Regions from separate parts of the Streptomyces sp. V3I8 genome, predicted to be linked through region 1. Evidence: riboswitches for the same ligand, from Rfam matches in the RefSeq annotation. Region 1 holds a riboswitch; the other holds the start of a gene.
The links. A riboswitch is a leader RNA that binds a small molecule or an ion and turns the genes downstream of it on or off. The one in region 1 is predicted to bind cyclic di-AMP.
Positions count from the first base shown of each region.

Region 2: linked by a shared signal. The riboswitch ahead of QFZ75_RS15230 (C40 family peptidase) and the one ahead of QFZ75_RS18185 (M23 family metallopeptidase) in region 1 are both predicted to bind cyclic di-AMP.

Region 1 is NZ_JAUSZL010000002.1:4,131,599-4,142,467, forward strand. Features, by position in the region: partial or broken gene QFZ75_RS18155 (asparagine synthase-related protein) at 1-375, opposite strand, end outside; partial or broken gene QFZ75_RS18160 (MFS transporter) at 1,162-2,587, shown strand; gene lhgO (L-2-hydroxyglutarate oxidase) at 2,776-3,999, shown strand; gene trmB (tRNA (guanosine(46)-N7)-methyltransferase TrmB) at 4,075-4,902, shown strand; gene QFZ75_RS18175 (PrsW family intramembrane metalloprotease) at 4,962-6,263, shown strand; gene QFZ75_RS18180 (aldo/keto reductase) at 6,440-7,384, opposite strand; gene QFZ75_RS18185 (M23 family metallopeptidase) at 7,497-8,558, opposite strand; cyclic di-AMP (ydaO/yuaA leader) riboswitch at 8,570-8,726, opposite strand; tRNA gene QFZ75_RS18190 (tRNA-Met) at 9,031-9,104, opposite strand; gene QFZ75_RS18195 (dihydrofolate reductase family protein) at 9,184-10,323, opposite strand; gene QFZ75_RS18200 (MarR family winged helix-turn-helix transcriptional regulator) at 10,396-10,869, shown strand, end outside.
Region 2 is NZ_JAUSZL010000002.1:3,480,366-3,491,234, forward strand. Features, by position in the region: gene QFZ75_RS15205 (SWIM zinc finger family protein) at 1-608, shown strand, start outside; gene QFZ75_RS15210 (DUF5691 domain-containing protein) at 685-2,337, shown strand; gene QFZ75_RS15215 (alpha/beta fold hydrolase) at 2,849-3,802, shown strand; gene QFZ75_RS15220 (M23 family metallopeptidase) at 4,103-5,758, shown strand; gene pcrA (DNA helicase PcrA) at 5,872-8,457, opposite strand; cyclic di-AMP (ydaO/yuaA leader) riboswitch at 8,817-8,986, shown strand; gene QFZ75_RS15230 (C40 family peptidase) at 8,993-9,967, shown strand; gene QFZ75_RS15235 (hypothetical protein) at 10,026-10,379, opposite strand; gene QFZ75_RS15240 (C40 family peptidase) at 10,856-10,869, shown strand, end outside.

The DNA of each region.
Region 1 (10,869 bases):
GAACACGGGCCGCACGCCCGCGAGATCGCCGCAGACCATGACACGGCGGCCCACCTGGACGACGGCCGTGTAGCTGCCGGACCAGGCCGTCAGGTGCCGCAGTGCCCCGCCGCGCGCGGCGACCAGGCCGAGGCGCAGCTCCTCGTCGGAGGCCCCGCAGGTGCCGAGCACCGCGATGCGGTTCTGGTCGTCGGCGCTGACGACACGCACCTCGTCGGGACGCCAGTCGCCGACCGCCCAGAGCGGGTCGGGGTCGCCCCACAGGAGCTGGGAGCCGACCGGGTGCACGGTCTCCCCGTCGCTGCCGGTCGCGCCCGCCGAACCGATCTCGCGCGCGCGAGCGGCGGCACTGCTCCATCCCACCAACCACCGCATCGCCGCCTCCACAGGCCGTGGACAACCAGGGCACCGCACGAACCGGTCCCCATGCTGCCACGAAGCGAGCGCGCCGGAGGGCCCGCGGGTCCGCTTGTGCTCCCCCGGTGCGCCCCTGAGGAGATGCCCCCTCGGCGGTGAACTCACGCGCGCCGAAAGGCGATCGCGGGGAATTGACCTGCGGACCACGATGCGGGCTACGACGTGAATGCGCCCCCGAAACGCTCCCCCAGAACACCCAACGCGCCCTTAAGTACCGTGGTAGACGCGGTTTTTGACTGCGGGAGGCGGGGGCGATATTCAGCCAAATCGGGGATGGACAGACAGCTCCGCACACGCTCCGTGCAGGCTGTGCGCAACGCACAGTCCGGGAGGCGGATGGCGCCTCCCGGACCGGTCCGCCGCCCGCGGGGATGTAGGCGGCGGTGTCCCCCAGCCCACTGGATCCAGTACAGCGGGCCGACCCACGCACCATCCATCGAAGCGCTCCACCGGTGGCCGGAGAAGAGCGCACGGACGGGCGCACTGCCACACACAGGGAGCACGGTACGACGCTCCGTGCTTGCCCGCGGACCACATTCCCGCCATCCGGAACAATGCCCCTTAACGCTTGGGATGCGGCGAACTACCCTGTGTTTGCCTGTGTTTTCGCGGGAGGCATATTCCTGAGGGCTCAGCCACGTGCTTGTGCGGGTGAGGTTCCAGGGACCGGCCCCCCGGGAGGATGCAGCACGAATGCCGCAGGGTCACACCCGCGCGGCAGCCGTCTGTGTCGAGGGGTGGCGCATGTCCAGGGAGCAACGCGGGCCGAACGAAAAACTCGGCGCCGTTCTCGCCCTCGCGGGAATCAGCAACGCAGGACTCGCGCGTCGCGTCAACGACCTTGGCGCACAACGCGGGTTGACTCTTCGCTACGACAAGACGTCGGTGGCGCGCTGGGTGTCGAAAGGCATGGTGCCGCAAGGTGCCGCGCCGCACCTCATCGCCGCCGCCATCGGCCAGAAGCTCGGCCGCCCGGTGCCGCTGCACGAGATCGGCCTGGCGGACGCGGACCCCGCGCCGGAGGTGGGCCTCGCCTTCCCCCGCGACGTGGGACAGGCCGTGCGGTCGGCGACCGACCTCTACCGCCTCGACCTCGCCGGGCGCCGGGCCGGCTCCGGCGGCATCTGGCAGTCGCTCGCCGGTTCCTTCGCGGTGAGCGCGTACGCGACGCCCGCCTCACGGTGGCTGATAACCCCGGCCGACAGCACGGTGGCACGGGACGCCGGCCCGCTGGAGGGTTCCGGGGTGCCGCCGAAAGTCGGCCACAGCGACGTGGTGAAGCTGCGGGAGGCCGCCGAGGACGCCAGGCGCTGGGACTCCAAGTACGGCGGCGGCGACTGGCGTTCGTCCATGGTCCCGGAGTGCTTACGGGTCGAGGCGGCGCCGCTGCTCCTCGCCTCGTACTCGGACGAGGTGGGCCGGGCCCTCTTCGGAGCGAGCGCCGAGCTCACCCGCCTGGCCGGCTGGATGGCCTTCGACACCGGCCAGCAGGAAGCCGCCCAGCGCTACTACATCCAGGCGCTGCGCCTGGCCCGCGCGGCGGCCGACGTACCGCTCGGAGGCTACGTACTGGCCTCCATGTCCCTCCAGGCGACCTACCGCGGCTTCGGCGACGAGGGTGTGGACCTCGCGCAGGCCGCCCTCGAACGCAACCGGGGCCTGGCCACCGCCCGCACGATGAGCTTCTTCCGCCTGGTCGAGGCCCGGGCCCACGCGCGCGCGGGGGACGCCCACGCGGCCGGCGGCGCCCTGAAGGCCGCCGAGGGCTGGCTGGAGCGGGCCCGCGAGGGTGACCAGGACCCGTCCTGGCTCGGCTTCTACTCGTACGACCGTTTCGCGGCCGACGCGGCGGAGTGCTACCGCGACCTGAAGGCTCCGCGGCAGGTGCGCCGCTTCACCGAACAGGCCCTGTCCAAACCGACGGAGGAGTTCGTGCGGTCGCACGGGCTGCGCCTGGTGGGTGTCGGCGGTCGCCGAACTCGAGTCGGGCAACCTCGACGCGGCGTGCGAGCAGGGGGTGCGGGCGGTGGAGGTCGCCGGGCGGATCTCGTCGGCCCGCACGACGGAGTACGTGAAGGACCTCCTGCACCGGCTGGAGCCGTACGGGGACGAGCCGCGGGTCGTCGAGCTGCGGGAGCGGGCCCGGCCGCTGCTCATGGCGCCGGCCTAGTGGCCCAGGCCCCCTTCGTGTCCGCGTGGCCCGCGCCGTCGGAGGGTGCGGGTGCGCCGGGGCCGGTCGCGCGGCTCCCCGCCCTCCTGAAGGCACGCCCCCTGCCCCCTGGACCGGACCCCGCTGCGCTGGTGGTTTAACCGGGTTGTCAGTGGTGCAGGGCAGTATCGGGGGCGGGAGCCGGGAGGATGGGCGGGCTGATGGTGCGGGCAGGCGGTTATGACTGTGATGTCGTCGTGGTCGGTGGGGGGATAGTCGGGCTGTCCACCGCCCACGCGGTGACGCGCGCGGCGCCGGGGACGCGCGTGACCGTGCTGGAGAAGGAGCCCGGCCCGGCCCGCCACCAGACCGGGCGCAACAGCGGGGTCATCCACAGCGGGATCTACTACCGGCCGGGCTCGCTGAAGGCACGGTTCGCTGCGCGGGGCGGCGCCGAGCTGGTGAAGTTCTGCGCCGAGTACGGGATCGCCCACGAGGTGACCGGCAAGCTGATCGTCGCCACGGAGCGGGACGAGCTCCCGCGTCTGCACGCCCTGGTCCAGCGGGGCCGGGAGAACGGCATCCCGGTCCGGGAGCTGGGCCCCACCCAGATCGCCGAGTACGAGCCCGGGGTGCGGGGCCTCGCCGCGATCCACGTCGCCACGACCGGCGTGTGCGACTTCGTGGGTGTGGCGCGCCGGCTCGCGGACGCCTCCGGGGCCCACCTCAGGTACGGCACGAAGGCCGTGTACATCGACCGCCGCCCCGACCGCGGCGTGGCGGTCCGCACGGACGACGGCACGGTCGTGCGCGCCCGTGTCCTGGTGAACTGCGCCGGCCTGCACTGCGACGAGATCGCCCGCCTCACGGGCGACGAACCGCAGATGCGGATCGTCCCCTTCCGCGGCGAGTACTTCACCCTCGCCCGCCCCGACCTGGTCCGCGGCCTCGTCTATCCCGTCCCGGACCCCGCCTTCCCCTTCCTCGGCGTCCACCTCACCCGCGGCATCGACGGCAGCGTCCACGTCGGCCCGAACGCGGTCCCCGCCCTGGCCCGGGAGGGCTACGACTGGCGGACGGTCCGCGCCCGCGACCTGTACTCGTCCCTCAGCTGGCCCGGCTCCTGGCACATGGCCCGCCGCCACTGGCGCTACGGCACCGGCGAGATCAGCCGTTCGGTCAGCAAGGCCGTCTTCGTCCGTTCCGTCCGCCGCCTGCTCCCCGCGGCGACGGCGGACGACCTGGTCCCCGCCCCCGCGGGTGTCCGCGCCCAGGCGGTCCTGCGCGACGGCACCCTGGTGGACGACTTCCTGATCCAGGAGGGCCCCCGCACGGTCCACGTCCTGAACGCCCCCTCCCCCGCGGCGACCGCCTCCCTCCCCATCGGCCGGGAGGTCGCCCGAAGAGCCCTCACCGCCCTCAGAACCGGCTGACCGCGCCGCCACCGGCGCCCGGGCCCGGCCCCACGGCCCCGGCCCACGTCACGGCGGACGTAAAATCGACCCACTGTGTCTGACTCACCCCGCACCCCCGATGCGCGGTCCCCGCGCCCCAGGAGCGAACCCCGCTTCCCCGACGGCCCCCAGCCCGACCCGGCCGGTTCGCACTTCGAGCGCCGGATCCGCAGCTTCCAGCCCCGCCGCAGCCGGGTGACCGCCGGCCAGGCGGACGCGCTGCGACGGCTGTGGCCCAAGTGGGGCCTGGACATCGACGGCAGCCGGACGCTCGATCTCCCCGCCCTGTTCGCGGCGGACATCCCGGTCGTCCTCGAGATCGGTTTCGGCATGGGCGAGACGACCGCCCGCATGGCCGCCGCCGACCCCGGCACCGGCATCCTCGCCGCGGACGTCCACACCCCGGGCCAGGGCAACCTGCTGAACCTCGCGGACCAGGCCGGCCTGTCCAACATCCGCGTGGCCAACGGCGACGCCATCATCCTGCTCCGCGAGATGCTCGCCCCGCACACCCTCGCCGGCCTGCGCGTCTACTTCCCGGACCCCTGGCCCAAGAAGCGCCACCACAAGCGCCGCCTGATCCAGCCGGAGTTCCTCACCCTCGCGGCCTCCCGCCTGCGCCCCGGCGCACTGCTGCACTGCGCGACGGACTGGGAACCGTACGCCGAGGTCATGCTCGACGTCCTGACCGCGCACCCGGACTTCGAGAACACGCAGCCCCCGGACGGCGACGGCTACGCGCCCCGCCCCGACTTCCGTCCCCGGACCCGTTTCGAGGGCCAGGGCCTGGACAAGGGCCACGTGGTGAACGATCTCCTGTTCCGCCGCGTACCGCTGGGTGCGGATGCGGACACCACGGGCAGCGGCAGCACGGACACCTGAGGGCGCCCCCGACGGGGCGCTCTCGCGGGCCGCGCCCCGACCTCGTTAGGGTTTTTGTCATGGCCACCAGCCCCCCACCCCCGGCACCTCCCGGCCTTCCCGGCCTTCCCGCCGAAGGCGCCCGCCAGCACGCCCCCTGGTGGCAGCGCACGTGGGTGCGTTACACCGCGCCGACCACCCTGCTCGCCCTGTCCGGCCTGGTCATCCTTCTGCTGGTCCGCAGACAGACCGGCACGGAGGGCTTCCTGGTGGGCCTCGGCCTCGCCGTGCTGCCCGTCCCGCTGCTCGTCGCCGCGTTCCGCTGGCTGGACCGGGTCGACCCGGGGCCCTGGCGGAACCTTGTCTTCTCCTTCGCCTGGGGCGCCTGCGCGGCCGCGCTGATGGCCATCGTCGCGAACAGTTTCGCGACGCGGTGGATAGCGACGGCCACCGCGGACCCGTCCCACGCGGACACCCTCGGCGCGACGGTGATAGCGCCGGTCGTCGAGGAGTCGGCGAAGGCGGCGGCGGTCCTGCTCGTGTTCCTGTTCCGCAGACGGGACTTCACGGGGATCGTCGACGGCGTGGTGATAGCGGGCGTCACGGCGACCGGCTTCGCGTTCACCGAGAACATCCTCTACCTGGGTACGGCGTTCGGCACCGACCGGCTGACCGGCGACACCGGCATCTTCTCCGTCACGGCGGCGACCTTCTTCGTACGGGTGATCATGTCGCCGTTCGCGCATCCGCTGTTCACGGTGCTGACGGGCATCGGCTTCGGCGTCGCGGCGCTCTCTGCGGACCGCCGGCGGCTGCGCCGCGTGCTGTTCCCCCTCGTCGGGCTGCTGCTCGCGATCGGGACGCACGCGATGTGGAACGGCTCGTCGACGTTCGGGGAGTACGGCTTCTTCGCGGTGTACGCGGTCTTCATGGTCCCGGTGTTCGGGCTGCTGACCTGGCTCGCGGTCTGGACCCGCCAGCGCGCACTCGGGACGGTCCGCGCGGAGCTGCCGTCGTACGCGGTCGCCGGCTGGCTGGCCGCGCCGGAGCCGTTCGTGCTGGGCTCGATGAGGGCGAGGCGGCTGGCCCGCGAGTACGCCACCCGGCACGGCGGGCGGGACGCGGGCCGGGCGGTCGCGGAGTACGAGGCGTACGCGACGTCGCTGGCGTTCCTGCGGCACCGGGGCCGGCGTGGCCGGGTGGGGGCCGACTTCGCCGTGCGGGAACGGGAACTGCTGCAGGAGCTGTGGGCGCGCCGCGAGCCGGCCCGCCCCGCCCTGGCGTACGCGGCCAGGGCGACGGCCCCGCCCCCGGCGCCGTCGCCCTGGCCGGGGTACGGGTACCCGCAGGGTTACCCGGCATACAACCCGTACCGCTCCTGACACCCGCGGCCGCGGGCACCCGGCCGCCGGCATCCGGTGCCGGTATCCGGTGCCGGCCCGTCCGTGGCTGAGCGCGCAGTTCCGCGCGCCCCTGAACGGACCCGCGCGCTCGCCACGGTGCCCGAACGCCGGAGATCCGTGCCCGACGCCGGAGATCCGTGGCCGGCACCGTCGTGTCACTCGGAGGCGAGCGTCAGCTTCGTGAGGTCCGTGTCCGTGAGTTCCAGGTCCGCCACCGCCAGCAGCGCGGGAAGCTGCGCCACCGTGCGGGCGCTGGCGAGCGGTACGGCGACGGTGGGGCGGGACGCCAGCCAGGCCAGGGCCACGGTCGTGATCTCGGCCCCCCGCTCCTGGGCGACCTCGTCGAGCGCGGCCAGCACCCGCTGCCCGCGCGCCGACTCCAGGTGCCTGCCCGCCGCCCCGGCCCGGGCGCTGTCGACCTCGGTGCCGGGCCGGTACTTGCCGGTGAGGAAGCCGGAGGCGAGCCCGTAGTAGGGGATGCCGGCCAGACCGTTCCGCGAGGCGACGTCCCGCAGCGGACCCTCGTACGTGTCACGGGAGACGAGGCTGTACTGGGCCTGCAGCGCCACGTACCGGACGAGGCCCTCGCGGTCGGAGGCGTCCAGGGACTCCTGGAGCCGCTCGGGCGTGATGTTGGACGCGGCGACCGCCCGCACCGTGCCGGCGCGCACGAGCTCGTCCAGGGTCCCGAGAATCTCCTCGACCGGCACGGACGGGTCGTCGTAGTGCGTGTAGTAGAGGTCGATGTAGTCCGTCCCCAGACGGCGCAGCGACGCCTCGGCGGCGGCCTTGAGGGTGCCGGGGGCCAGCCCCTTGTACCGGGGGTGGGCGCCGGCCTTCGTCGCGACCAGGACGTCGGCGCGGTTGCCGCGCGCGGCCAGCCACTCGCCGATGACGGTCTCGGACTCGCCGCCCTCGTTGCCCGGCGCCCAGGACGAGTACGTGTCGGCGGTGTCCACGAAGTTGCCGCCGGCGGCGGTGTACGCGTCGAGGACGGCGAAGGACCCGGCCCGGTCGGCGGTCCAGCCGAAGACGTTGCCCCCGAGAGCGAGCGGGAAGACCTCGAGGTCGGACGAACCCAGCGTGCGGAGAGAAGTCATGCGTACGGCAACGGCCGTGACGGACGGCCGTATTCCATTCCGCACCTCCGGGCGTTTCGCGGAGAGACGCCCCTCACGAGTCTCCGCGAGTCCCCGCGAGCCCTCCGGGATCCTACGGAGTGAGCCCGTTGCCCCGCAGCCAGGCCATCGGGTCGATCCCGCTGCCGCCGCTGGTGTGGACCTCGAGGTGCAGGTGCGCCCCGGTGACGTTGCCGGTCGCGCCCACGCGACCGATGACGTCGCCCGTGCTGACCTTCTGCCCGACGCTGACGCCGATCGACGACTGGTGGGCGTACCAGAGCTCCGTGCCGTCGTCGAGCGTGAGGACCGTGCGGTAGCCGTACGAACCGCTCCAGCCGGCCTCCGTGATCGTGCCGCTGTGGATCGCCTTGAGCGGGGTACCCGTGGGAGCGGCGAAGTCCAGACCCGTGTGCTGGCCGGAGGACCACAGCGAGCCGGACTGCCCGAAGGTCGAGGTGATCGTGTACGAGGAGGTGGGCAGCGTGAACTGCTTGGCGAGCTCGGCGAGGCGCGCGGCCTCCGCCTTCGCCGCGGCCTCCTCCTTCTTCTTCTTCTCGGCCGCGGCGGCCTTGGCCTTCGCCGCGTCCTGCTCCTTGGCCGCCAGCGTGGCGGCCTTCTTCGCGGCGGCGGCCTCGGCGACCTGCTGGGCCTCGCGGTCCACCTGGTCCTGCTGGAGCTCGGCCTGGAGCATGATGCGGGCGCGCAGTGCCTCGCCGGCGTCCGCGTTGCCCTGCTCGGCGTCGGCGGTGGTGAGACCGGCGGCGGTGAGCGGGGTGCTGGAGCCCTCGGGGGCCTTGTCGTCCTCGTCCGAGATCAGCGAGCCGACGTTCGGCAGGTCGGGGATCGAGATCGACACCGGCGGCTTGCCGGTCTGCGCGGAGGCCATGCCGCCCGCGCCGACGGCGGCTATGACACCGACGCCCAGAACGGTGGAGCTGCGGGCGAGCCCTCCGCCGCGCTGCTTGGAGACACGGTGCTTGCCGCGGACGGGAACGACGGTCTCCGCGCTGGGGTTCCAGACCTCGAAGGTCTCGTCGTCCCTGCGGGCGCCGTAGGCGAAGGTGTAGGTGTCGGGCTTCTTGTCGCCCGAGGTCTCCCCCGTCACCTCGTCCGGTATGAACGTGGGCATGGGGGCAGGCCGGTTTGACGCCACGTGGGCGCGCTCCTTTCCTTCCTTCTCGCCTACCGGGTTAGCTGACGGGTTTGGAGCAGGAAGGTCTCCTACGCGCGTCAACCACGGTGTCTCCACCGCGAAAGACGAGCGATTCACCCCATGTAGGTGGTTCCCCGGTTCCCTTGCGGGATTCGGCACGTGCGCACGGAGCCGTCTCTTGTGACGGCTGGGACGACCGCGCTGCGTTATCGAACGTTAATAGACCCGGGCACCTGATTCCAAGCTGTTCTTGATGATCGTTACGGCTCCCGGCCTGGACGTACGGGACATGAGAGGTTCAAACCGGGCGAGTCGATCGGGTTTCACAGGTACCACTTTTATTGATGGTGCGTCAGTTGTTATGCGCAGGGGTGCCGTTCGACTACCGCGGGTGATATGGCGTCTGCGGCCTGCGGACCGCACGAAAACACCTGAGGCCGGAATCCATTGGATTCCGGCCTCAGGCCTTCAGTAGCGGGGACAGGATTTGAACCTGCGACCTCTGGGTTATGAGCCCAGCGAGCTACCGAGCTGCTCCACCCCGCGTCGTTGAAACCAGTGTACGCCATCCGCGGGGTCCGGAGCACACGGGTGGATCCCGGGTGGATCCGCGGTGGACACCGGCTCAGCCGAGGTGCCGGTTGGGCGCCTTCGCCGCGGCCTCGTACGCGGACAGCACGAGGACGTCGGCGCCCGCCGCGGCCAGCAGGCCGTTCCCGTCCGCCGCCGCCACGAAGGTGTCGGGCTCGCGCCAGGCGGTGACGACCCGGCGCACGCCCGCGTCGAGGATCAGCCGGGCGCAGGGGGAGGGCCGTGAGGCGCGGCGGGCGCAGGGTTCCAGGCTGCTGTAGACCGTGGCGTCCGGGAGCCGCGGGTCGCCGGGGGCGATCTTGGCGAGCGCGGCCTCCTCGGCATGCTCGACGGGGTCGGACTCACGGGAGTACCCGCGGGCCAGCTCCGTGCCGTCGGCCGCGACGACGACCGCGCCGACGCTGAACGCGGTCCGCGAGGGCGGGCACTCGGCGGCGAGTTCGCAGGCGAGCCGCAGCCAGCGGTGGTCGGCGGCGGCGGGGACGGGTCCGGTGCCGGGTGCGGTGGGCACGTACCGCATGAGCACCACGTCCCCCACCGGCCGGGTCTCGACCAGGCGCATACGGCTGCGGGGGCCGCCGGGGTACGCGCCGGACCCGAACAGCTTCGGCGCGTGCGGCTGCCCCACCACGAGGGGCGCGAGGGCGAGCTGCAGTTCGTCGGCGAGCCCCTGCTGGAGGAGCTGGGTGTGCACCCGGCCGCCGCCCTCGACCATGAGCCGGCGGACGCCGCGGACGTCGTGGAGGTGGCTGAGCACGGCGCGCCAGTCCAGGCCGGGACCGACGGGTACGACGTCGACGTCCAGCCCGCGCAGCGCGTCGGCGGCCGCCACGGCACCCTCCTCGGTGGTGTAGACGATCTTCTCGCCGCCGGTGGACCAGAAGTTGGCGTCGGGGTCGAGGTCGCCGGTGCCGCTGACGGTGACCTTCAGCGGGTACTCCGGGCGGCCGGCGGCGACGCGGGCGGCGCGGCGCTCGGCGGAGTTGACGAGGAGGCGGGGGTTGTCGGCGCGCAGGGTGCCGGCGCCGACCAGGATGGCGTCGGAGTCGGCCCGCACCTCGTCGACCCGGTCGAAGTCCGCCGGGCCGGAGAGCAGCAGCCGTTCGGGGCCGGTGTCGTCCAGGCGGCCGTCGAGGGAGACGGCGGCGGACAACAGGACGTAGGGGTGGGGCATGGACTCGCTCTCCTTCTCACGGGCCGCGGGCCCGCGATTGGTTCAAGTTTGAAACAAACCTACACTGGAGGCATGACGACCCGCTGGCTCACCCCCGAGGAGCAGCGCGCCTGGCGCGCCTACATCGCCGCCTCCCACCTCCTGGAGGACGCGATCGACCGGCAGCTCCAGCAGGAGGCCGGCATGCCGCACCTGTACTACTCCATCCTGGCCAACCTCTCCGAGGCACCGGACCGCCGGCTGCGCATGACCGACCTGGCCGAGCGGACGAAGATCACCCGCAGCCGTCTCACGTACGCGGTGACCCGTCTGGAGAAGGACGGGGCGGTACGCCGTGAAGGATGCCCCGGTGACAAGCGCGGCAGCATCGCCGTCCTGACCGACGAGGGCATGACGCTGCTGGAGCGCACGGCGCCCGGCCACGTCGAGACCGTCCGCGCGACGCTCTTCGACCACCTCACGCCGGAGCAGGTCGGGCAGCTGGAGGAGATGTTCACGGGTGTGGCGCGCGGCCTGCAGGGCGAGGAACCGGGAGCGACGGCCCCG
Region 2 (10,869 bases), 650 kb from region 1:
TCGGGCTGCCCGCCTCGGCGGACGGTCCGCCGGTGCGCGACCAGTGGCTGGTCCTGGCCCAGTACGACACCGCGGACAGCCGCCTCACGACCCGCCGGGTCTGGTTGTACGGGGCCGGGTCGGGGCGCACGGTCCTGCTCCTCTCCTACGGGGCTGCCGGGCGTGCGCCGGAGCTGGCGCTGCCGGTCGGACTGGCGCTCGACGCGGAGGTGTCGGCGTATCCGGGTGCGGGGCAGGCGCGGGCGGCACTGGGCGAGCGGTTCGCGCCCGCGGCGCCCACGGAGTTCCGGCCGCCCGGGGTGGACGTGGCGCGGGCGGTGGCCGAGTACGGCGAGGCGCTGCGGGACGACCCGTGGCTGGAGTCCCGGCCGGTGACGCTCGGCCGGGTGGTGCCGGTCCCGGACGGCGAAGGCTGGCAGCTGGCGGACGCCGACGGGGAGCTGGCCCTGCCCCTCACCCCGGCCGCCGGGTCCCGTGCCGGCCTGTGGCGCCTGATCGCGCTCTCGGGCGGCGCGCCGGTGACGGTCTTCGGCGAGTGCGGCCACCTCGGTTTCTCCCCGCTGACGGCCTGGCCGCAGGGCCCGGGCGAGGCGGTGACCCTGTGCTGACGCGCCCGCCCTCCGGCTCCTTCGGCCCCGCCCGAATCTGCTCCGCACGGATCGACCTCCCCCGGAAGGGATGCTCATGACCAGTGCCCCTACCCCTGTCCCTGCTCCTGTCCCCGCCCCCGCTTCCGCACAGGCGCCCGGCGGGAGCCGCTGGGAGGAGCTCGTGACCGCGGCGCTGCTGGGGACCGCGCGCCGCGTGCCCACCGGGGTCCCGGCCGGCCGTGACGCGCCGACGGCGCTGCTGGACGCGGCGGCCGTGGAGACCGTGCGGCGCCGGGCCGGGATGCGGGCGGGCCGGGCGGCGGCCCGGATCGAGCCCGCGGCGCGGGACCCGCGCCCCGCGCTGCCGCCCGCGGCGGCGCGCAGACTGACGATGCTGCTGGCCGACCGGCCGGGAGCCGGCGGCGGCGGCCGCCGGGGCACGGCCCCCGACCTCATGGAGCTGCTGCCGCAGTGGCTCACCACGGCGAACGGGCACGGTTACGCGGCTCCCCCACAGGCACTGCCGGCCCTGCTGGACGCGGCCAGGGGCCGTACGGACCTGCGGCCGGCGGTGCTGGCGTTCGCGGGACCGCGCGCCCTGTGGCTGGCCCGGCTGAACACGGACTGGCGGTTCGCCCTGCGGGCGGCGCCGGGCGGCGGTGCGGCCCTGCCCGGACCCGAGGAGCCGGAGCGGATGCGGGAGTTGTGGGAGGAGGGGCTGTTCGCCGAGCGGGTCGCGCTGCTGTCCGCCGTACGGGCCCGGGACGCGGCGGCCGCGCGGGACCTGCTCAGCACGACGTGGGCGTCGGAGCGGGCCGAGGACCGGCTGATGTTCCTCGACTCGTTGCGGACCGGACTGTGCGGAGAGGACGAGCCGTTCCTTGAGCGGGCGTTGGCGGACCGGAGCCGCAATGTGCGCTCCACGGCGGCGGAGTTGCTGTCCGCGCTGCCCGGATCGGCGCTGGCCGGGCGGATGGCGGAGCGGGCGGGGGCGTGCGTCGCCGTCGACCATACGTACGGCACGCCGACGATAGCGGTGGAGACGCCGCACGAGTGCGATCCCGGCATGGAGCGGGACGGCGTGGTGGCCAAGGCCCCGGCCGGCCGGGGTGAACGGTCCTGGTGGCTGGGCCAGTTGGTGGAGGCGACCCCGCTCGGCACGTGGCCGGGGCGGCTCGGGGGACGTACGCCCGAGGAGATCGTGGCGCTGCCCGTGGCCGACGACTGGCGGGACGAACTGCATGCCGCGTGGTGCCGGGCGGCGGTGCGCCAGCGCGACCCCTCCTGGTCCAGGGCGCTGCTGGGGACACCGGCGGCGCCGGAGGCGGGCGGGCCGGGCGCGGTGTCCCTGGCCGAGCGGGCGAAGCTGCTGAGCACGCTGGAGGCCCCGGAGCGGGCCGGGTGGGTGGCGGGGTTCATCGCCGTGCACGGGCTGTCCGAGGCCTTCCAGCTGCTCGGGGTGTGCGCGGTGCCCTGGACAGGACCGCTGGGCGGGGCCGTGGTGGACGCGCTCAACATCGCGCGTGACGCGGGGAGTTATCCGTGGAGTTTCAGCGGTGTCATGGGGCTGGCCGAGCGCTGTCTGGATCCGGCGGAGGCCGTCCGCCTGGAAGCGCTGACCGCCGTCCCGGACGAAGCGGAGGACGCGGCCCCGGGCGCCGGAGGCTACTGGTCCGAATCCTTCCAGCGTCTCCTGACCACCCTGCGCCTGAGAGCCACGATGCAGTCCGAACTCACCCCGTCCTGACCGCGCACGTCGCCACCCGGGCCTTCGGACCTGGCCGCCGCGCGGACGTGGCAGCCCCGCGGACCTGTCCGCCGCCCCCGATCCGTACGCATCCGTACGCATCCGTACGCATCCGTACGCATCTGTACGCGTCCACACGCATTCGCACACATCCGCACCGGATGAACACACGTTGTCGCCGACATACCGCGACCGGCAGTTTCGCGGCGCGGACCAAGGGGGACATCACAGATGGGACAAATTCGCAGCGCACTCATCCCGCACACCGCGCCCATGGTGCGCAGGCGGGACGAGCGCAAGGGAAACCGTTACGAGGAATCCGCGCCTCCGCGCCGTCAGCCGCGCGACGGGGTGGTGCGGCACGTCGGCGACCGTACGACGACGGGCACCCCGTCACTCCACCGGTGCCACCCACGCCGCACGTGCAGCGTCAGTCTCCTCACCCACCGGCTTCCCACGAGGGCACACGGGGGACAGAGGGTTCCTCCCGTGCGCCGACAGGAGGTCGGCCATGAAGGTCACCAGGGCACTGCTGCCCCTTCTTCCACTCCGTCAGCACCTGCTCCCCACCAGACTGGCCGGACTCTCGCTGACCCTGCTGAAGGCGACGGCCCTGGAGATCGCGATCCTCGCCGGCCATCTCGTCCTCTACCCCTCGGGCATGACCCCGGAGCGCCGTCCGTCCCCGGTCCCACCCCAGTCCCTGGCCCACCTGCCCGACGCGGACCTCACCCCGGCCCCGGGTCCGGGCTCCACGGACGGCATCGCGGACGACGTCGCGAACGGCATGGCGGACACTCCCCGGCTGCCCACTCCGACCAGGCCCCCGGTGGTCCTGCTGCACGGCTTCATCGACAACCGCTCGGTCTTCGTGCTGCTGCGCCGCTCACTGGCCCAGCACGGCCGGCAGCAGATCGAGTCGCTCAACTACTCACCACTGACCTGCGACATACGGACCGCCGCCGAGTTGCTCGGCCGGCACATAGAGGAGATCTGCGAGCGCACCGGCCGCCAAGAGGTCGACATCGTCGGGCACAGTCTCGGCGGGCTGATCGCGCGCTACTACGTGCAGCGCCTGGGCGGTGATGTGCGCGTGCGGACCCTGGTCACCCTGGGCACACCGCACGCGGGCACCCGCGTCGTGCCGCTGGCGAACGCCCACCCGATCGTCCGCCAGATGCGTCCGGGCTCCGGCGTACTGCGGGAGTTGTGCGAGCCGGCCCCGCACTGCCGCACGCGGTTCGTGAGTTTCTGGAGCGACCTCGACCAGTTGATGGTCCCGTTGGAGACGGCGTGCATCGCGCACCCGGATCTGCTCGTGCAGAACGTACGGGTGAGCGGCATCGGACATCTCGCCCTGCCGGTGCATCCGGCGGTCGCGGCCGGCATCCGTCAGGCCCTGGACACCGAGGAGGAGACCGCCCGTGCCGCCGCCCATACCGGCGGCGGCCTCACGGTGGCGTGACCACGCAACTGAGTGACCACGTAACTGTGTGATCGCGTGGCCGCGAAACCGCGTGATTGTGTGGCCGCGAACCCGCGTAACCGGAACCTCGGGGCCTCCGCGGCCAGCTCCAGAAGCGTCGTTTCTTCGAACACTCATCGAACGCCAGGCCAAAGCTGTGCCCATGCACCGCCGAAAGGCGGCCGAATGCCCGTTTCCCGAGAGGAGGAAACCTGCTGAAGATTGTCGCGCCCGCATACCGCCGGGTACAGTCGCCGCACTGCTCTGCCAGCCCCTGTTGTCGAGGCGAAAGAGAAGTTGGTGAACGACCGTCACCCGTCGGGGACCGTTACTCCCCCGGCTCCGGCCCACGAGGCCGCCTCGGCGCACCATGCGTCCCATGGCGGGCAGGGGGCCCCGTACGGCGACTTCACCACGTACGACGCGTACCCCGCCACCGGTTTTGAAACCGCCGCCACCGGTTCTTACGACACGACGGGCGCGTACGACACGACCGGCGCCTACACGACGAACGCCTTCGCCTCCGATCCCCTCTTCGGCGACCTGCCCGGCAACGGAAACGGAACCGACGGCAACTGGGGCGGCGCGACCGGCAGTCACCAGACGCTGAACCACGACCCGTACGCGGCCCAGCACCACGCCGCCGCCTACGAGACCGGCAGCTACGACACGAGCGGTGTCTGGCAGGAGAACGGTTACCAGCAGCTCGGTGGAATCCCCGGGCAGGCCGCGGGCCACGACGGCACCGGGCAGTGGGACGCGAACGCCTGGCTGCAGGCCGAACAGGTCGACCCCACCCAGCAGTGGACCGCGCAGACCTTCGAGACGGGCACGTACGACGCCACCGCCTGGAACTCCGACGGCGGCGACCAGCACCAGACGCAGACCCGCACCGAACTCCACCCGCAGATCCATCCGCAGACTCACCCGCAGTCGCAGCCGCAGCAGCAGGCGGAGCACGAGTCGTACGACCGGCAGGTCCCGTTCGACCAGCAGGCGACCAGCACGTTCGAGCAGGTTCCGTACGAGGAACAGGGCACCGCGCAGGACGGGTTCGGCCACGCCGATCAGGCCGACGACGACCCCGCCGACGCGGACTCCGAGAACCACGCCCACGCCTACGCCGACGACGAGACCCCGCTGTTGGAGGGCGTCGAGGAGGTCGCTCCCGCCCCGGCCACGCGTACCGCGTCCCGCGCGGCGGGCCGTTCGGCCTCCCGCTCGCGCCGCCGCCCCCCGCCCAAGCGTTCCGCACTGCTGACGATCGCCGTGCCCTCGGCGTGCGTGATGGGTGTCGCCGGGATCGCCGCCGCGTCCGTGACCGGCGGCGAGAGCGGGGCCGAGGCCCGTACGACCGCCGCCGCGCCCGACACGAGCACCGTGCATCCGTCCGTCGCGAACAACAAGCTGGACACCCAGCTCGAGAACCTCTCCGCGGACGCGGGCGACTTCGCCGACCGGGCGAGCCGCACGCAGGAGCGTATCGACCTCAAGGCCCAGCAGGCCGCCGAGAAGCAGAAGGCGGCGGCGGACGCGGCCCGCAAGGAGCGGCTGCGCCCGAAGTTCGCGCTGCCGGTCGCGCGGCACGGGCTCAGCGCCTACTACGGCCAGGCCGGCGTCAACTGGATGTCCGTGCACACCGGGATCGACTTCCCGGTCTCGTACGGCACGACGGTGATGGCCGCGACCGACGGGACCGTCCGTACGCAGCTGAACAGCGCCTACGGCAACATGATCATCGTGACGGCCAAGGACGGCACGGAGACCTGGTACTGCCACCTCTCCTCGTACCGGGTCGCCTCGGGGACCGTCGTGAAGGCCGGCGACCCGATCGCGTACTCCGGGAGCTCCGGCAACTCCACCGGCCCGCACCTCCACTTCGAGGTGCGTCCCGGCGGCGGTTCGGCGATCGACCCGCTGCCGTGGCTGCGCAGCCACGCGGTCGACCCCACCTGAACCGACCGACGGACCGGTGGAGCCGCCCGGGCGGCGGCCCCGTCCCGGCTTCCGGCCCCGCACCGCTCTCGTCCTGCTCCCTGCCGCTGCCGGCTGCCGGCAGCGGCAGCCGCCTAGAGCTTCTCCACCGGCGCGTACCGCAGCAGCAGGCGCTTCGGCTTCTCGGCGCCGAAGTCGACCGTCGCCTCCGCGTTCGCGCCCAGGCCCTTCACACCGACGACCGTGCCGAGGCCGAACTGGTCGTGCGTGACCCGGTCCCCGACCGCCAGCGACACCACCGGCTTGTCCGGGGCGCCGCGCCGCGTCGCGAAGCCGGACGCGCCCGAGGCCGCCGAGCGGGAACGGGAGGAGGACAGGGACGCCGCCACCCCGGCCGCCGGACCGGAAGCCACCGATCCCATGGAGCCCCTGCGCTTCCAGTCCAGGTGCGCGTCCGGGATCTCCTCCAGGAAACGGGAGGGCGGGTTGTACGAGGGCTGACCCCACGCGCTGCGCATGGACGCCCGCGTCAGGTAGAGCCGCTCCCGCGCACGCGTGATGCCGACGTACGCGAGCCGCCGCTCCTCCTCCAGCTCCTTGGTCTGGCCGAGGGCGCGCATGTGCGGGAAGACGCCGTCCTCCAGGCCGGTCAGGAAGACGACCGGGAACTCGAGGCCCTTGGCGGTGTGCAGGGTCATCAGGGTGATGACACCCGAGCCGTCCTCGTCCTCGTCGGGGATCTGGTCGGAGTCGGCGACCAGGGCCACCCGCTCCAGGAAGGCGGCGAGCCCGGCCGGCGTCTCGCCGTCACCGCCGTCGCCTTCGCCCGCGCCGTCCTCGCCCTCATCCGTGCTCGCACCAGCGCCGCCGGCCGCCTCCTGCTCGAACTCCAGCGCGACGGAGGCGAGTTCCTGGAGGTTCTCGATGCGGGTCTCGTCCTGCGGGTCGGTGGAGCTCTGCAACTCGGCGAGATAGCCGGTGCGTTCGAGGATCGCCTCGACGACGGTCGCCGGGCCCGCGCCGGACTCGACGATCGTACGGAGGTCCTCCATCAGCGTGTTGAACCGCTTGACGGCATTCGTCGAGCGGGCCGCCATGCCGTACGCCTCGTCGACGCGGCGCAGCGCCTGCGGGAAGCTGATCCTCTCGCGCTGGGCGAGCGCGTCGATCATCGCCTCGGCGCGGTCGCCGATGCCGCGCTTGGGCACGTTCAGGATGCGGCGCAGCGGTACGGAGTCCTCGGGGTTCGCGAGCACGCGCAGGTACGCGAGGACGTCGCGGACCTCCTTGCGCTCGTAGAAGCGGACGCCGCCGACAACCTTGTAGGGCAGGCCGACCCGGATGAAGACCTCTTCGAAGACACGGGACTGCGCGTTCGTACGGTAGAAGACGGCGACGTCGCCGGCCTTCGCGTCACCCGCGTCGGTGAGGCGGTCTATCTCGTCGGCGACGAACTGCGCCTCGTCGTGCTCGGTGTCGGCGACGTAGCCCGTGATGCGCGCGCCGGCGCCCGCGTTGGTCCACAGGTTCTTGGGGCGGCGGGACTCGTTGCGCTCGATGACCGCGTTGGCGGCGGTGAGGATCGTCTGCGTGGAGCGGTAGTTCTGCTCCAGGAGGATCGTCGTCGCGTTCGGGTAGTCCTCCTCGAACTGGAGGATGTTGCGGATCGTCGCGCCGCGGAAGGCGTAGATCGACTGGTCGGCGTCACCGACGACGCACAGCTCGGCGGGCGGGAGGTCGCCCTCCCCCGGCAGCACCTCTCCCGGCGGTACGTCCCCGGGATGCGCGGCGGAACCGGCGGCGGGGTCCGTGGCGCTGCCGACGAGCTCCCGGACGAGGGAGTACTGCGCGTGGTTCGTGTCCTGGTACTCGTCCACGAGGACGTGCCGGAAGCGGCGGCGGTAGTGCTCGGCGACGTCCGGGAAGGCGCGCAGGAGGTTGACCGTCGTCATGATCAGGTCGTCGAAGTCCAGTGCGTTCGCCTCGCGCAGCCGCGACTGGTACATCGCGTACGCCTGGGCGACGGACTTCTCGAAGCCGTCGGCCGCCTGGGCGGCGAAGTCCTCCTCGTCGATCAGCTCGTTCTTCAGGTTCGAGATCTTGGCGCTGAAGGACTTCGGCGGGAAGCGCTTGGGGTCGAGGTCGAGGTCGCGGCAGACCAGGGCCATGAGGCGCTTGCTGTCGGCGGCGTCGTAGATCGAGAAGGACGACGTGAAGCCGAGCCTCTTGCTCTCGCGGCGCAGGATCCGTACGCAGGCGCTGTGGAAGGTCATCACCCACATCGCGTTCGCCCGCGGGCCGACGAGCTGCTCGACGCGCTCCTTCATCTCGCCCGCGGCCTTGTTCGTGAAGGTGATCGCGAGGATCTGGCCGGGGTGCACCTTGCGCTCGCCCAGCAGGTGGGCGATGCGGTGGGTGAGCACCCTGGTCTTGCCGGAACCGGCGCCGGCGACGATGAGCAGGGGCGATCCCTGGTGGACCACCGCCGCGCGCTGGTTCTCGTTCAGCCCGTCCAGGAGCGCGGCCGGGTCCACGAGCGGCCTCGGGGCGCCGTCGCGGTAGTAGCCGTCCCTGGGCGGAGGCGCGTCGAAGCGCCCGCCGAACAGGTCGTCCGCGCCGGGGTCCGGCGCCTCGTCCTCGGGTGGCGGCGGGGGCTCTTCCTCATGGGCCCGGGAGGGCTTGAGGTCCGCCAGGAAGCTGTCGTCAAAGAGGCTGCTCATCGCTCTCCGAGTCTAGGCGCCCCCACCGACACCCCGCTCCCACCCACCAGACCCTCACCGAAAATTACGCTCCGGCCACGCTGTGCGACCAAGGAAATCGGTAAGGGGCGCGCGGAACTGCGCGACCGGCCACCACGCACCCGCGGACAGGTACGCGCGCCGCACACGCACGCCCCACACGCACACCACCCAAGACAACCGATCGCACACCATGCCAAATCGCCGCCGTCGAACGACACTCGGAGCCCAGGTCACGAAAATGTATCGGGCATATCGAACATCAAACTTCACAGGTGCCACACGAATTGGCTAACTTTCGATCAGGTCGCTCGACCCGCACCGGCGAACAACGCCGGGCCGGGCGCCCTCCGCCGAATCCGTGCGCCCTCGTGGCACCGGAACCGGGGACCCACCGATCACGGGGTGAATCGGTCCGACTCCCGCACGGGACCAGGGCCGTAGGGCAAACCTTCCGAAGCACCCGCCCGAACCCGACAGCTAACCCGGTAGGCGGATGACGGAAGGAGACGCCCTCGTGGCGCCACACCGCAGAGCGCGGTCCAGCGGTCCCCTGGGCATGCGGACGCCGGCTCCCGCCACCGCCGCACCGGCCTCGGTGGCCCTGCTCTCCCAGACGGCGGACGCCTCGCCGGCCGCGGAGCCCGCACCGGACGCGGAGAACACCCGGCCGAGCACGGAGGAAGTCCGGAAGAAGATCGACGACCTCTACCAGCGGGCGGTCACGGCCACCGAGAAGTACAACGCGGCCAAGGAGCGGACCACCAGGCAGCGCCGGCGCGTCGACACCCTCCTCGGCGACGTGGCGAAGCGCACGGGCGCCGCCGCCCCCGACAGCGCCGCGCTCCTGGCGGCGGACAACCCGCAGGACTACTTCGACCGGACCCGGCTGATGAACCGGCTCACCGCCCGGCAGAAGCAGGCCGTCGACGACTACGTGACACGGCGGGCCGCCACGACGACGAAGCGGCAGCAGGCGTCCGAGGGCCTGGAGACGCTCACCACCACGGAGAACGCGCTGAAGACGTCCAAGGCGGACGTGCAGCGCAAGCTCGCCGAGGCACGCGGGATCCTCGCGCGGCTGACCGCCGAGGAGGAGGCCCGGCTCGCCGCGATCGAGCGGGAGAGGCAGGCGGTCAAAGCGGCCAAGGCCGCCGAGGCGCTCGCCTTCGCCCGCGCCCAGATCGGCAAGCCGTACGTGTGGGGCGCGAGCGGCCCCGGCTCGTACGACTGCTCCGGGCTCACCCAGGCCGCCTGGAAGGCCGCCGGCGTGACTCTTCCGCGTACGACGTGGGACCAGGTGGGGACCGGCACGGCGGTCTCCGTGGACAGCGCCCGCCCCGGTGACCTCGTCTTCTTCTACGACGACATCAGCCACGTCGGCATCTGCGTCGGCGACGGCATGATGATCCACGCCCCGAAGCCGGGCGCGTACGTCCGCGAGGAGTCGATCCACTCCATGCCGATCCACAGCGTGGTGCGACCGACGTAGGCCACCGGCGCCCGGCACCGGGGGGACGGCCCCTGGTGCCCGGCCCTCATCGTCCTGTTCAGGTCCAGAGCAGGGCGATGAAGATGTTCACCGTGGTCAGTCCGCCCACGAGGGCGAACAGGCGCTTGTCGATCTTCTCCTCGTCGCGCTGCACGTAGACGAGGCCGAGGATCACGATCAGCAGGGCCAGCTTCACGCCGATCTTGATGTTGTCGACGCTCTGGTCGTCGGCCTGGTTGAGGCCGACGAGGACCGCGCCCGTGACCAGCATGGTCAGCGCGCCGTGCAGCATGGCGGGGGTGAAGCGGGCCGTGCCGTCGCCCATGGCCTTCATCTGCGTGAGGAAGCCGCCCAGCAGGGCGGCGATGCCGATGATGTGCAGGGCGACGAAGACATGAATGAGTACGTCCATGAGCCCGGACCCTAACCGGGCGCCGGTACGCCGACTCGCACCGGCCCGGACGGAACCTCGATCCCCGGCCCTGGCCCTGGCCTCCGACCCCGATGCCCGGCTCCGGCTCCGGTTCCGGCTCCGGCTCCGGCTCCGGCTCCGGCTCCGGCTTCCGCCCGTAGCACCGTCCGGTCCTTCGCCGGCCCCCAACGCGCGTATCGGTCACGGCGCTACGCCAAGCCGGTGACGCCGGGCCCGGATCACGGTCGCACCCGGTCGCCCTGTGACCGGATGCCATCACTTCCGTGCATGGCGTTACCAAGGGTGTGCGGCCAGGTTTAGCGTCCTTCCCCAGGTGCCCGGCTCCCCACCACATCCGCCCTGGCCAGGGGCGGCGGTCGGCACCACCGCCAGAAAGGTCCGGCGGCGTCCCGCTCCCCCTGTGCGGGCCGCCGCCGGACGTACGACCGGCCCTACGGAAGGAACGTGGATCGCACGTGGCAGCACACCG